DNA from 2 places in the Streptomyces sp. NPDC097595 genome. Region 2 is predicted to be linked to the other one. Evidence: riboswitches for the same ligand, from Rfam matches in the RefSeq annotation. Region 2 holds a riboswitch; the other holds the start of a gene.

Region 1 (7,521 bases), on a different contig from region 2:
CTCGGCCGTCGTCCCGGTCATGCGGGCCGCCTGGTGCGGTAGAGGACGGCGACGAAGGCGGGCACGCCGATGAGGGCGGTGACGACGCCCACCGGGACCTCCTGGGGGTCGAGGACGGTCCGGGCGAGCGTGTCGACCCAGACGAGGAAGACGGCCCCGGCGAGCGCGGTGACCGGCAGCAGCCTGCGGTGGCCCGAGCCGGTGAGGGCGCGGGCGGCGTGCGGCAGGACCAGCCCGACGAAGCCGATGGCCCCGGCCGAGCTGACGAGCGCGGCGGTGAGCAGCGCGGTCGTGCAGAGCAGCACGGTCCGCACGCGGGCGACGTTCACCCCGAGGGCGGCGGCCGCGTCCTGCCCGAAGGCGAAGGCGTCGAGCGTACGGGCGTGGCCCAGGCAGATCAGCAGGCTGACGGCGAGGACGGCGGAGCAGACCCACACATCGGTCCAGCCGACCCCGCCGAGCGAGCCGAGCAGCCAGAACAGCACGCCCCGGGTCTGCTCGGCGTCGGCGGCCGTCATGACGACGAACGAGGTCAGCGCCGAGAACAACTGCATGGCGGCGACGCCGGAGAGCACGACCCGGTCGGTGGAGCCGCCCAGGGTGTGGCTGAGCAGCATCACCAGCGCGAAGGAGCAGAGCGCTCCGATGAACGCCCCGGCCGGCAGCGTCACCGCTCCCCCGCCGACGCCGAGCACGACGACCAGGACCGCGCCGGTGGACGCGCCGGAGGAGACGCCGAGGACGAAGGGGTCGGCCAGCGGGTTGCGCAACAGGGACTGCATGACGGTCCCGCAGACCGCGAGTCCCGCCCCGCAGACGGCGGCGAGCAGCGTACGCGGCATGCGCAGGTTCCAGATGATGCCGTCGCGGATCGGGCTGAGCCGGACCTCGCCGATGCCGAGGTGGGCGGCGACGGCGGACCAGACGTCCATGACGGAGATCCGGGCCGGTCCGATGGTGACGGCGACCGCGACGGACAGGGCGAGCAGCACGAGGCCGCCGGTCCACAGGAGGCCGCCGCGCAGTCCGCGCAGCCGGAGGCGTGCGGCATCCGGGGTCTTTGCGGGAGGCGCCTCGTCGGGTGGGGCGGTGAGCCGGTCGGTGGCCGTCACCCCGCGAGCCCGAAGTCGCGCAGCCCGGCGGCCACCAGCTCCACGCCCTCGACCGTGCGGATGGTCGGGTTCATGGCCTGGCCGCTGAGCAGGACGTAGCGCTTGTGGCGTACGGCGTCCATCTTCTTCGTGACCGGGTTGGACTCCAGGAAGGCGATCTTCCCGGCGGCGCTCTCGGCGGTCTGGGACTTGCGGGTGAGGTCGCCGATGACGAGGACGTCCGGGTTGCGGTCGGCGACGGTCTCCCAGTTGATCTGGGGCCATTCGTCGTGCGTGTCGTCGAAGGCGTTCTTCAGGCCCAGCTCCCGGGTCATGATGCCGGGCGCCCCGCAGCAGCCCGCCAGATAGGGGGACTCGGAGTTGGCGAACCAGTACATGACGGAGGTGCCGGACGCGTCGATGCCGTCGGCGGCCTTCCGGATACGGTCCTGGAGCCGCGCGACCAGCTTCTCGCCGCGCTCCGGCACGCCGAACACCCGGGCCAGCTCGCGCACTTCGGTGTAGACGCTGTCCATGGTGAGGGCGCCGGTGCGGACGCCGTCGCCGTCCTTGGTGTTGTCCTTGGCGGTGCAGTCGGCGGGCGCGACATAGGTGGGGACGCCCAGCTTCTCGAACTGCTCGCGCGGGGCGACGCCGCCCTTGGCGAGGGTCGACTCGAAGTCGGCGGCGACGAAGTCGGGCTCCTGGTCGAGGACCTTCTCGGAGGAGGGCCGGTTGTCGGCGATCCTCTTCACGCCCGCGTTGGCCTTCTCCAGGCCCTTCATCACCGGGTCCGTCCAGGTGGCGGTGGCGGCGATCCGGTCCTGGAGACCGAGCGAGAGCAGGATCTCCGTCGTGCCCTGGTCGACGGAGACCGCGCGCCGGGGTGCGGCGTTCACGGTGACGGTGCGCCCGCAGTTCTTGAGCGTGACCGGATAGCCGTCCGCCTTGCCCGCTGCGTCGGCCTTCTCGGACGGGGACCCCCCGCAGGCCGTCAGCAGCAGGAGTGCCGTGGTGAGCAGGGCGGCGGAACGGACGGGGCCTATGAACGGCACGGGGTATACCTCGGCGTCTCTGGGCCCATGCGCGGGGCCCGCTGTACGGTCCGCCGCCCGGTCCCGGACGGCGGTCGCCAGCAGGTCTTCGGACTCGGGTTCGTCCGGGCGGGACGCCTTCCCGGGAGACGCCGGGTCTCCCAGTGGCCGTGGCCCCGCCCGTCCCCCTCACCGCTGCGCGTCAGTTCCGGATTCGCACCGGATTCCCTGACCCCTACGTGGAGTTCGACTGGCTCCGGGGAAGCTATCACGGGCGTCCGCGCAGCTCAGAGCCGCCCCCAGGGGCTCATGGACGTTGCAGGGCCACCACCGCGTTGTGCCCGCCGAAGCCGAAGGAGTGGCTGACGGCCCGGCGGACGGGCCGTACCAGCGGCACCTTGGTGACGCAGTCGATGTCGAACCCGGGCGCGGGTGCGTCCAGGTTGGCGACCGGCGGGATCACCCCGCGCTGGAGGGTGAGGATCGTCAGCCCCGCCTCGATCGCCCCGGCCGCGCCCATGCAGTGCCCGAGCACGCCCTTGGGGGCGGTGACGGGCGGGCGGTGCGGGTACACCCGGCTGATCAGCGCGGCCTCGGCGGCGTCGTTGCGCAGGGTCGCGGTGCCGTGCGCGTTGACGTGCTCCACCTCGTCGGCCCGCCAGCCCGCGTCGCGCAGGGCGGCCTCGACGGCGGCCCGGGCGATCCGCCCGTCGGGGTGCGGGCTGGTGGGGTGGTGGGCGTCCGTGGTGGCGCCGGTGCCGGCGAGCAGGGCCCGGGGTTCGGCGCCCCTGGCCTCCGCGTCGGCGGCGCGTTCCAGCACCATGACGGCGGCGCCCTCACCCATGACGAGTCCGGCGCGGTCGGCGGCGAAGGGCCGGCTGAGCCGGGACAGGTCGCCGTCCGCGAGGGCGGCGGCCCCGGACCGGGCGAAGCCGGTCATGGCGATCGGGAAGAGCGTCGACTCGGTCGCCCCCGCGATGGCCACGTCGCACTGCCCGGAGGCCAGCAGGTCGCGGGCGACGGACAGCGCGGTGACGCCGGACGAGCAGGCCGTGCAGGGGGCCATGCTGGGGCCGGTGGCCCGCATCTCGATCGCGATCTCGGCGGCGGGCATGTTGGGGATGGTCAGCAGGACCCCGGCGGGCGAGGTCGCCTCCGGGCCCTTCCGCTCCAGGACCAGCGCCTGGTCGGTGAGGTGCGCGGAGCCCCCGCTGCTGGTGCCGACGACGACCGCGACGCGGCTGCCGTCCCAGCCGGCCGGGTCGAGCCCGGCGTCGGCGACGGCCTCCCGGGCGGCCAGGACGGCGAACTTGACGTACCGGCCCATCCGGAAGGCGGTACGACGGCCGATCTCGGCGTCCAGGTCGATGCCGTCGACCACGCAGGCGAAGCCGATCGCGCACCCGGCGAGCGCGGGAACGGTGCGCGCCGGGCTCACGGCGGCGCACACCCCCTGCCAGGTGGACTCGGTGTCGTTGCCGACCGGGGTGATCATGCCGAGCCCGGTGACGGCGATGGCCGGTGTCCTCATCGGACGCCGGCCGACGCGTGGAGGTGGGCCGTGAGCTCGGCGAGAGTGGTCCCCCGGGTCAGGGCGCCGGTGTCCAGCTCGACCCCGGTGGTCTCCCGGAGGACGACGGCGAACTCGGCGGCCGCGAGGGAGTCCATGTCCAGGCTGTCCATCGTGGAGTCCGGAAGGATCTCGGCCACGGGCACCTTGAAGGTACGGCTGAGTACATCGGTGATGCGGGGGTGGATCGTGCTCATGGTCTCCCTTTCCTCATGCCCATCCGGCGGGGTGCCCGGCGCCGGCGCGCACGGCCCCGACGCCGGAACAACTGAGCAGCGTCGCTCCGGTTACGCCTTGCGGCGAACCGATTCGCCAACGCCCGTCCGGGACGCCCCGGACCATCGCGCGAACACGGCGACGGTCGTCCAGTAGGCGAGGAGGACGGCCCCCGCCCCGAGCCCCCGCACGGCCCGTGCCGCACGGCGTGTCCGAGTGCCCCTCATCGGCCCGCCTCCATGTGCCAGTGGGCCTCCGGATCGTCGTACGCCTCGGCGTAACCGGCGCCGGTGATCGGCCAGTCGGCGAGCAACTCGTCGGGGAAGGCGAAGGAGTCGGCGAGCCCCGGGAGGTGGGGGGCCACCGCCTCGATGAGCCGTTCCGTGTGGTCCGTCAGCGCCTCCGCCTGACTGGTGCTCAGATGGCCGGCCGCGAGCAGGTCACCGCTGTCGCGCGCGACCCGGCCCAGGGCGAACAGCCGGGCCAGCTCGCCGAGCCGGTCCCGGTCCGCCCCGGCGGGCAGCGCCTCGACGGCCTCCGCGTACGCCTCGGCCGCCTGCCGGCAGGCGTGCGCCTCGACCCCGCGCAGCGCCGGGCCCGCCGCCGCGTTCCAGCGGCCCAGCGGGTCGCCGTGCGCCATCCCGGCCGCCCGGGCCCCGGCGCGCGCGAACCACAGCTCCTCGGCGCACCCCAGGAGCCGGACCAGGAACCGGAGGTCGGTGAGGTCGCCGTGGGCCGGGGCGGCGGGCTCGTACGCGGGGCGGTCGGCGAGCAGGGCGGCGGCGGCCCTGGCGTGGACGGCGAGGTTGTCGCCCTCGGCGGTGATGGCGCCCTCGACGCCGGTGACGAGCGCGGCCATCCCGTTGTTCTCCAGGAGGCCCTGGGCGCCGCAGCGTTCCCGGGACTCCACGATCACCGCCCTGGCCTGCCAGGTGATCCAGCCCTTGGCGATGTCCACAAGGCGCTCGGCCGCCTCCCGCCCGGCCTCGGGCCCCGCCTGGGCCGCCTCCCAGCGGTCCAGGACGCGGCGGTGCAGCAGGCTCATGGCGAAGACCGTGGCCATGGCTTCGGCGAGCGGCCCGTGGTGGGTGCGGTACGCGAGCACCGGCAGCCGCGCCCCGCGTCCGGCGGAGACCTGGCGGTGGCCGCCGTACCGCACCGCGACGGCCAGCGTGGCTCGCGCGGAGCCGACGGCGCTGGCGCTCATGGAGATCCTGCCGGTGACGACCCGGGCGATGGAGGCGAGGAAGCGGCGCCTGCGGCCCTCGATGGCGCTGCGGAACTCCCCGTCGTCGTCGATCCGCCCCTGCGGGCCCGTCAGCAGCGCCTCGCGTCCCACGAAGACGTGGTCGAACGAGGTGAGGCTGTGGTCGACGGGGCTGCCCATGCGGGCGGGCAGCCTGCGCACCCGTACGCCCGGCAGCGGCCCGGTGGCGTCGGTGAGCGGCACAAGCAGCAGGAACACCCCCCGGTCGGCCCCGCCGGCCAGCAGCCGCGCGGCGACGAGCCCCGTCTTGGGGCCGCCGGGCTGCCCGGTGTTGGGCATGAACTTCTGCGCCCCGCAGTGCGGGGTGTGCAGCACGAATCCGTCGCGTACGGGGTCGTAGGAGGCGGTCGTCTCGACGGCCGCCGCGTCGTTGCCGTGCGCCACCTCCGTACACAGGAAGGTTCCGGTACGCCGCAGCGCCAGGAAGTCCGACAGGTCGCGGGGGCTGTCGGCGATGTGGTCCAGGAGGCTGCCGAGGAAGAGGTTGTAGTGGATGCCCGCGATGGTGGCGAGCGCCGGGTCGACCGGGGCGAGCCACTCGTGCAGGGCCGCCAGCGCCCGGAAGTCGGAGGCCGGGCGGGCGGCGCTGTCCAGGGAGTCGTTGAGGGTGCGCAGTCGTGCGTACGCGCGGGCGAGCCGTTCGTCCGGGGTGCCGCCGGCGGCAGGGCCGGGCGGCAGCCGGAACGGTTCGGTGGCGACGAGCCGCCGCCAGAAGCCGTGCTCGCGGCGGGCATCGGCGCCGAGGAGTACGGAGGTGAGCGGGCGCGCGAGGGGATCGGCGCCGGTGAGCGTGGTGGTCATACAAGGCTGAACGACCGGCGTACGGTCAGGACACCGCGCTCGTGCAGATGTTCACCGGCCGGAGGGGCGAACCCGTTCGAAGCAGAGGGCGACGTTGTGCCCGCCGAAGCCGAAGGAGTGGCTGACGGCCCGCTCGACGCGCAGGCGGCGCGGCTCCTTGGTGACGCAGTCGATGTCCCAGTCGGCGGGCGGCGCGTCCAGGTTGGCGACCGGCGGGACGACCCCGTGTTCGAGGGTGAGCACGGTGGCGGCGGCCTCGATCGCGCCGGCGGCGGCCAGCGTGTGCCCGAGGACGCCCTTCGGGGCGGTGACCGGGGGCCGGTGCGGGAAGAGCCCGGCGATCAGCTCGGCCTCCATCGCGTCGTTCAGCGGGGTCGAGGTGCCGTGCGCGTTGACGTGGCCGACGTCATGGGCGGCCCAGCCCGCCGCGTCCAGGGCGGCCTCGACGGCGCGCCGTGCGCCGTGGCCGCCGGGGTCGGGCGCGGTCGGGTGGTGGGCGTCCGTGGCGGCCCCGGTCCCGGCGAGCACGGCCCGCACCCGGGCGCCCCGGGCCGCCGCGTGCGCGCCGCGTTCCAGGACGAGCACGCCGGCGCCCTCGCCGAGGACGAAGCCGTCGCGGTCGGGCGCGAAGGGGCGGGATGCGGCGGCCGGGTCGCCGGTGCGGGTGGACAGCGCGCCCAGCTGGGCGAAGGCCGCGGCGACCAGGGGCGTCAGGACGGATTCCGCGCCGCCCGCGACGACGAGGTCGCAGCGGCCGGTGGCCAGGAGGTCGTGCGCGGTGGCGAGGGCGGTGGCGCCCGAGGCGCAGGCGGTGGCCGGGGCCAGGCTGGGGCCGTGGGCGCCCAGGTCGATGGCGATCTCGCCGGCCGCCGCGTTGGGCATCATCATCGGCGCGAGGAGCGGCGAGACGGCCTGCGCGCCGCCGCCGTCGAACCGGCGGACGTTGTCCACGAGGGCGGAGACCCCGCCGACGCCGACGCCGAGCACGACGCCCACCCGGCCGGCGGCCCAGCGGTCCGGGCGCAGCCCGGCGTCGGCGACGGCCCGGCGCGCGGCGACCAGGGCCATCTTCGCGAACCGCGCCATCCGCCAGCCGGCGCGGCCCCCGATGGCCTCGTCCAGATCGGTCCGGTCGGCCCGGCAGGCGAAGTCGGCGGGCAGTCCGGCCAGTTCCTCGCAGGGCCGGGCCGTGGAGCGGCCCGCGCACAGCCCGGCCCAGAAGGAGCGCTCGTCGTCGCCCGCGGGGGTGATCAGCCCCAGCCCCGTCACCACGGTCGCCGTCCCCGTGTCCCGCACCATGCCCCGGCCCTCCCCTGCGTCGTCGGTCCTTCGCAAGGGGAACGCGTCGGAGGCCGTCGAGGGTGCGGTCCCGACCGGATGTCAGCCCAGCCCCAGCGCCTCGCGCAGCTCCGTCTCGTCCGGCGGGTTCGCGCCGGCCCGGGCGACCGTCACCGCCGCCGAGGCCGCCGCGTGGCGCAGTACGTCGCTCACCGTGCCCCGCTCCGGGGAGCGCAGCCGCTTCCGGCCGGACGCGCCGAGCAG
Region 2 (7,521 bases):
GACGGGTGAGGTGTGCAGCAGCGCGAGCGTCATGGCCGGCCGGCTCCTTCCGGTTCAGTACAGCTCGGGGTGCGAGGCGAGCTGCGTCTTCGCGCGCTCCACCAGCCCCTCGGGCGCCTCGGGGGCCTCGTCGGGATGGCGCGAGGCCCACTTGGCGGCGTACGGGCACAGCGGGACGACGGGCACGCCCTCGCGCCCCGCCATGGCATAGAACTCCCTGACCAGGGCGGAGCCGATGCCCTTGCCCTCGTGCCCGGACCCGACGACCGTGTGGACGGCGACGAGCCCGGCGGGCTCCCCGTCCAGCACGAAGTACGCGATGACGCCGACGGCCTCGCCGTCCTCGTACGCGGACAGCTTGCCGGCCGCCCGGTCGTCATGGATCTCGGGCCCGGTCTGCTCTGCCATGGCGGTGTGCCCCTCGTTCGACGAGCCGCCTCAGCGCGCCGAGGGCACCGCGTGCGGGCTGCGCTCGGTGTCACTGCCCGGCACGGGCGCGGAGGCGTCGGCACCGAGTGCGACGATGCGGTTGTCCGCGTCGACGTGCACGATACGCGGGACGAGGGCACGCGCCTCGGCATCCTCGACCTGGGCGTAGCTGATGAGGATGACCAGATCACCCGGGTGCACCAGATGGGCGGCGGCACCATTGATCCCGATCACCCCGGACCCGCGCTCGCCCTCGATGACGTACGTCTCCAGCCGGGCCCCGTTGTCGATGTCCACGATGTGCACGAGCTCACCGGGCAGCAGATCCGCGGCCTCCATGAGCTCGGCGTCAACGGTGACGGAACCCACGTAGTGCAGGTCGGCCTGGGTGACGGTGGCACGGTGGATCTTGGACTTGAACAGAGTACGCAGCACTTTGGACTCCTCCGAGACGGCTCCCTGCCTGCTTTCTGCAGGTCAAGGGCGGTCTCAAGTGTACACCGGCACACCCCGAACGATGTTTATGAGGAACATCGCTCTGGTCAGGTGAGGCAGCTTCCCACCTGGGGCTATTCCGTCACTCAGGCGCCTGTTGAAACGATCGCCCGGGAATGTGCGGGGACACACCCTGACCGGATACTGACTTCACTGATGACCCATCAGGCATGCAGGAGGTCCCTCTGCACACGGACGGCGTGCGGACGTGGGACGCATCACCGACCTCTCAGGCACCGACATCGCTCCGGTTCAAGGAACGCGACCCCCTTTTGACCATCAGGGCGCGATGCTCGACCGCTCCGAGAGGTGAGCTCGTCAGGTACCAGTCGTCCAGGCCGCACGGCAGCGTGGAACTCGCGAGCAAGGCGCGTCAGCGCCGGCGCCGGCCCGCCCGGGCTGAAGCCGAGGTCACGCGCCCCTGCGCACTTGCGTGCGCCGCTCCTCCATTTCGCACTGTCCCACCGCTGGCGAACCGACCTCGCACACCGTGAAGGAGAGCCGTTGACGCCGACTGAGGAAGTGCTCCAGGATCTGGCTCAGCCCTCGAACGTCTCCGTCCAATCCGATGACGCACTGGTCGGCAAGGTGAAGGCCGCCATAGCGACGGACGACAAGAAGCGGAAGGAGAACGAGGACGAGCAGCTCAGCCCCCACATAGGACACGATCTAAGCAACCATGTAACGTACTGCGAGCCGTCCCAGGGAATGCGTTCACAAGCTTCATCAATTCCAAAAATAATAGGAGCCGCGGCAGGAATGCCGCGGCTCCTATTATTTACTTCTTTCTCGTGAGGTAGTAGGTATCCCGCACATCGGGATCCGACGTCAAGAAGAACAGGCGAAGTTCTCCCTTCTCACCTCTATTGATCCCAATGTCCCAAACCGCCTCTTTTGGCGGAGGTTCCGTGCGAGATGCGGCATCGTTTGGATTGAGTTCAGTCGCCGACCTCGCGCCTTCAGCCAAAGAACCCTTTTTCCCTTTACTGATAGCCGAGGTCGCCTTGACCTGAATCACCCACCCATCCCCTACGGTGTTCCCGCCTCTGTACGCTCCGGGCTCCAACAGGCGCCAGGACCCCGGACCCGACATGCGCCAGGCATCGTCGAAAGCGAACTCCTGCCCGTCAAGCTTCTCCACGACCGCGCGGTGCTCGGGCTGCAGTTTCAGAGAACTACCCTTCCAACCCGCCCAAGTCCCGTATATATCAGCGGCAGTCACCTTGACGGGGGATGGGGGCGGGTCGGTACGACTATCCACGCAGGAACTGAGAGTCAGCACCCCGACACATGCCATTGCGAGTCCAGCGGCTGGCACGTGTCTCACCGCTCAGGCTCCCGCATCACGATCTGCTCACTCCACCGAAAGGTCATCTTCATATCTCTTTGTCCGTTTGGAAACAACGCCCCGGTACGATTAGACAATGCCATGGCCCCTGGATCCTTAGCACCGCCTTCGTAGCCCTCCTTGGAAACCCCTCGCGTCAAGGACTTCTTCGTCATCATATTCGTGAGGATGAACTCCACCTTCCCCCTCTTGGACTGCTTATCGTATCCAGTCACTGTGGCTTTGAGGTTGAAGGAACCAAGGACGGCGCGAGTGGCACCTTCCGAGTTATTCGGGGAGTCACCGACGAACAATTGTGCGGCAGCGGATGACAATTCACCTGCCATCAAGTCAGTGAGGGATAGATTATTCATCGCCGCCCCATATTTGGTCTTGTAATCGAGGCCCTTGATAGTCTCACCGATTTTCACCCCCTTGCGATGTGCCAGGTAATCACGCACAACCGACAACCATATGTGACGCTTCACACCTTCTGTTATCTTGTCGTTTTCGTCGAACTGGTACGCCAGTGGTGTCGCGCCCATGAACCACAGCGCTACCAGCTGAGTGGCAGTCGGATTGAGTATGGCTTCGGCGTCTGGAAAGGATATTCCAGAGCGATAAGCTGCTGTCGCTCGCCTCCCCAACTCGTCCTGGCGCGGGCTGCTGCCGCCGTAATCACAGCTGTAGTAGCAGCCGTTCTTGCCGGTGCCTCCGGGGGCCTTGCCGGCGTCCTTGCGCTGCTCGCCTGTGCGTAGCTCGCTGTGGCCAGTCCCGTCATCGGTGAAGAGACCGGAGGGGTCACTGAAGGTTGACCTGACCCCTTTGGGGCCGACACGTCCGATTATGCCGCGAGTGTGAGGGGGTGGCTTCTTCGTTGCCGTTCCTCGTGCGGCGTCTGGTAGCCGATGGCTGAGTGGAGACGGCGGTGGTTGTAGTACGTGATCCACCGGAACGTGTCCGCCCTGGCCTCGGCCCTCGTCGGCCAAGCCTCCCTTCCTATCTCGGTTTTGAGGCTGCCGAAGAAGGACTCTGCGGCAGCGTTGTCGTAGCAGGATCCGGTCCGGCCCATCGACTGGCGTATGTCCAGCTCACGGCAGGTTTCCCGCATGAGCCTGGACGTGTACTGGCTGCCGCGGTCGGTGTGGAAGATCGCGTTGCCGGCCGTGTGGCCCTGGTGATGGGCCATGCGGAGAGCCGCTTCGGTCAGTTCCGCCTGCATGTGATCGCCGATCGACCAGCCGACCAGTTCCTTCGTGCACAGGTCGATCACCGTCGCCAGGTAGAGCTTGCCTTCCCCGGTGGGCAGCTCGGTGATGTCTCCGACGAGTTTCAGACCGGCCATCGGAGCGGTGAAGTCACGCATGACCAGGTCCTTCGCCGGCACCGCTTTCCTGTCCTGGCGGGTCAGCGACTTGCGTCGCCGCCTGGAGACGCCCTGGATGGCGTGCTCGCGCATGATCCGCGCGACCCGTTTCCTGTTCGCCGTGACGCCCCGGCGGTGCAGGGCCCGGGTCACGCGCAGGGCACCGTAGGTTCCCGACGAGGCGTCGTGGACCTGCCGGATCTCCGCGAGCAGGCCCTCGTCCGAGGTGTTCTTCGCGTCTCTCGCGGGCTGCCGGTTCTTCCATCCGTAGTAGCTGGATCTGTCCCATCCCAGCAGGTCACACACCCTTTTGACCGGGTGTTCCGCGCGGATCTCGTCGACGAAGCGGTAGCGGATCACTGCCCCGTCTCCCGTGCGAAATAGGCGGCCGCCCTCTGCAGGATGTCGATGTCCTGCCGGGCATGCGCCAGCTCGTGGTTCCGCTCGGCCAGCAGCCGGTCCAACTCGCGGACCTGCGCTTTCAGCGCTTCGACCTCCCGGCTCACCGCGGCATCACCGCCGTCGTTGCCGGCAGCCTTGCGCCTCCGGCCCAGCTCACGCTCCACCCACGTGCCCAGCGTCGCCTTATGCACGCCCAGCGACCGCGCGATGTCCGCAACCGGCCGCTCCGGCGAGGAGAGCACCAACTCGACCGCGTCGTTCTTGAACTCCTCCGGAAACTGCTTGCCACGAGCCATGGCCGACCACTTCCACCCGCAGGCCGCCACGCGACCTGCCGTTCAGGTGTCGGCATCGAAGGGGTCACTTCAGCACTGGCCGACACCGTGGACGCCGCCTGGGCCGCCGCCCCCGTCGACGACCCGGCCGCCCGGATCGAGGCATGGGCCACCGCCTTCCGGAGCTGGGCACTGTCCCACCCGGAGGGCTTCCGCCTCATCTACGGCGACCCGGTCCCCGGTTACCGGCCGCCCGAGGGCGGCGCCGCCCCGGATGCCGCCCGCCGGGTCTGCACCGGCATCACGGCGCTCGCCGCCGCCGCGTGGCCGCACGCCGAACGCCGCTACCGGGACAGCGACTTCGAGTGGTCCGACTTCGATCCCGGTCTGCTGGACAAGGTCCGCCCCGCTTTCCCCGGCCTGCCCCCGGCCGCCGTGGCCCTCGCCCTGCGCATCTGGAGCCACCTGCACGGCCTGGTGTCCCTGGAGGTCTACGGTCACATGCAGCGGCAGGCCCTCAGCCCGGAGAAGCTCTTCCGCGAGGAACTGTCCCAGCTCATCCACTCCTTCGTCCTCGCCCCACGGAGCTGAGGACCGGCCGAGGACCGGCGGAGGCCGGCGTGAGACGGGTGTCCCTCCACCCGGCGGCACCACGTAAGGTGGCCGCAGCAGCTGGTTCGCCCCGTCCGCCAGGCGGGGTGTCGCAAGAGGGAACCCGGTGGGAATCCGGGACTGCCCCGCAGCGGTGAGCGGGAACGACCGCCGTCATACGCACTGGGCCCGGGACGGGTCTGGGAAGCGACGGCCAGTAGGTGTCCTCCGGTACGGAGGGCGTGCCCGCGAGTCCGAAGACCTGCCAACTGCCCGCGCACGGACCATTCCGTACGCGGACATTCCGGTGACCTCGTGGGCGGGTCGGCGTACACACCAGACGGAGCAACCGCGCCGCGCCGCGCGAGGACCGTGTCCGTCGGGTCGTCGTCACCTTCGCGCTCTCGTCCCGTCTCCGGGATCTCAGGGATTCATCTCGCGAAGGAGATCTCCGTGACATCCAAGTCCGCAGCCGCGGCAGCACGCGCCACCGTGTACGGCTACCCCCGCCAGGGCCCCGACCGGGAGCTCAAGAAGGCCGTCGAGGGCTACTGGAAGGGCCGCGTCAGCGCGGACGCCCTCCGGCAGACCGCCGCACAGCTCCGGCACGACAACCGGCAGCAGCTCGCCGACGCCGGCATCCAGGAAGTCCCCACCGGCGACTTCTCGCTCTACGACCACGTCCTGGACACCACCGTCATGGTCGGCGCCATCCCCGAACGCCACCGCGAGGCCGTCGCGGCCGACGCGGTGGACGGATACTTCGCCATGGCGCGGGGCACCCAGGACGTGGCGCCGCTGGAGATGACCAAGTGGTTCGATACGAACTACCACTACCTGGTCCCCGAGCTCGGCCCCGGCACCGTCTTCACCGCGGACTCCACCAAGCAGGTCGCGGAGCTCAAGGAGGCCCTGGCCCAGGGCCTCACCGCGCGGCCGGTGCTGGTCGGCCCCGTCACCTATCTCCTGCTGGCCAAGCCGGCCCCCGGTGTGCCCGCCGACTTCGAGCCGCTGACCCTGCTGGACCGGCTGCTGCCGGTGTACGCGGAGGTGCTCGCGGACCTGCGCGCGGCGGGGGCCGAGTGGGTGCAGCTCGACGAGCCGGCGCTCGTCCAGGACCGCACCCCGGCCGAGCTCAACGCGGCCGAGCGCACCTACCGTGACCTCGGCGCGCTCACCGACCGGCCGAAGCTGCTCGTCGCCTCCTACTTCGACCGGCTGGGCGAGGCGCTTCCGGTCCTGGCGAAGGCCCCCGTGGAGGGCCTGGCGCTGGACTTCACCGAGGCCGCCGCCGCCAACCTCGACGCCCTCGCGGCCGTGGGCGGACTGCCGGGCAAGCGCCTGGTCGCCGGTGTCGTCAACGGCCGCAACATCTGGATCAACGACCTCCAGAAGTCGCTGTCCACGCTCGGCACCCTCCTCGGGCTGGCCGACCGCGTCGACGTGGCCGCCTCCTGCTCGCTGCTGCACGTGCCGCTGGACGCCGCCGCCGAGCGGGACATCGACCCGCAGATCGTCCGCTGGCTGGCCTTCGCCCGGCAGAAGACCGCGGAGATCGTCACCCTGGCGAAGGCCCTCGCGCAGGGCACCGGCACCATCACCGGTGAACTCTCCGCCAACAAGGCCGCGCTGGCCTCCCGCGCCGGCTCCCCCCTCACCCGCGACCCGGCCGTGCGCGCCCGGGCCGAGGCTGTCACGGACGCGGACGGCCGCCGCTCCCAGCCGTACGCCGAGCGGGCCGCGGCCCAACGGGCTCACCTGGGGCTGCCGTTGCTGCCGACGACGACCATCGGCTCGTTCCCGCAGACCGGCGAGTTGCGGTCGGCGCGCGCCGACCTGCGGGCCGGGCGCATCGACACGGCGGGTTACGAGGAGCGCATCCGGACGGAGATCCAGGAGGTCATCGCCTTCCAGGAGAAGACGGGCATCGACGTCCTGGTGCACGGCGAGCCCGAACGCAACGACATGGTCCAGTATTTCGCCGAGCAGCTGACCGGGTACCTCGCCACCCAGCACGGCTGGGTGCAGTCCTACGGCACCCGGTACGTGCGTCCGCCGGTCCTCGCCGGGGACATCTCGCGCCCCGAACCGATGACGGTGCGCTGGACCTCGTACGCCCAGTCGCTGAGCGACCGCCCGGTCAAGGGCATGCTCACGGGCCCGGTCACCATGCTCGCCTGGTCGTTCGTCCGCGACGACCTGCCGCTCGGGGACACCGCCCGGCAGGTGGCCCTCGCCCTGCGCGACGAGGTCGACGACTTGGAGGCGAGCGGGACTTCGGTGATCCAGGTGGACGAGCCGGCGCTGCGCGAGACGCTGCCGCTGCGGGCCGCCGACCGGGCGGACTACCTGGCCTGGGCCACCGAGGCGTTCCGGCTCACCACCAGCGGCGTGCGCCCGGACACCCAGATCCACACGCACATGTGCTACGCGGAGTTCGGTGACATCGTCCAGGCCATCGACGACCTGGACGCCGATGTCATCAGTCTGGAGGCCGCCCGCTCCCACATGCAGGTGGCCCGCGAGCTGGCCGCCCACGGCTATCCGCGTGAGGCGGGTCCGGGCGTCTACGACATCCACTCGCCCCGCGTCCCGAGCGCCGAGGAGGCCGCCGAGCTGCTGCGTACGGGGCTGAA

Evidence for each region. Region 2 has a riboswitch for cobalamin ahead of metE (5-methyltetrahydropteroyltriglutamate--homocysteine S-methyltransferase). Riboswitches for the same ligand answer to the same signal wherever they lie in the genome.
Region 1: it holds a riboswitch for cobalamin, as region 2 does, so the genes downstream of both, ACIQZN_RS10810 (ABC transporter substrate-binding protein) here and metE (5-methyltetrahydropteroyltriglutamate--homocysteine S-methyltransferase) in region 2, are expected to answer to the same signal.

The regions. Positions count from the first base shown of each region.
Region 1 covers NZ_JBIWCN010000005.1:300,710-308,230, forward strand. Annotated here, with positions in the region: gene ACIQZN_RS10800 (ABC transporter ATP-binding protein) at 1-21, opposite strand, end outside; gene ACIQZN_RS10805 (FecCD family ABC transporter permease) at 18-1,034, opposite strand; gene ACIQZN_RS10810 (ABC transporter substrate-binding protein) at 1,109-2,146, opposite strand; cobalamin riboswitch at 2,208-2,395, opposite strand; gene ACIQZN_RS10815 (beta-ketoacyl-[acyl-carrier-protein] synthase family protein) at 2,433-3,656, opposite strand; gene ACIQZN_RS10820 (acyl carrier protein) at 3,653-3,892, opposite strand; gene ACIQZN_RS10825 (acyl-CoA dehydrogenase) at 4,135-5,979, opposite strand; gene ACIQZN_RS10830 (beta-ketoacyl-[acyl-carrier-protein] synthase family protein) at 6,031-7,278, opposite strand; gene ACIQZN_RS10835 (carbohydrate kinase) at 7,360-7,521, opposite strand, start outside.
Region 2 covers NZ_JBIWCN010000001.1:419,908-427,428, reverse strand. Annotated here, with positions in the region: gene ACIQZN_RS01850 (aspartate/glutamate racemase family protein) at 1-33, opposite strand, end outside; gene ACIQZN_RS01845 (GNAT family N-acetyltransferase) at 55-408, opposite strand; gene panD (aspartate 1-decarboxylase) at 439-864, opposite strand; gene ACIQZN_RS01835 (hypothetical protein) at 1,429-1,719, shown strand; gene ACIQZN_RS01830 (hypothetical protein) at 2,248-2,796, opposite strand; gene ACIQZN_RS01825 (IS3 family transposase) at 3,096-3,977, opposite strand; gene ACIQZN_RS01820 (transposase) at 3,974-4,315, opposite strand; gene ACIQZN_RS01815 (TetR-like C-terminal domain-containing protein) at 4,403-4,885, shown strand; cobalamin riboswitch at 4,951-5,170, shown strand; gene metE (5-methyltetrahydropteroyltriglutamate--homocysteine S-methyltransferase) at 5,339-7,521, shown strand, end outside.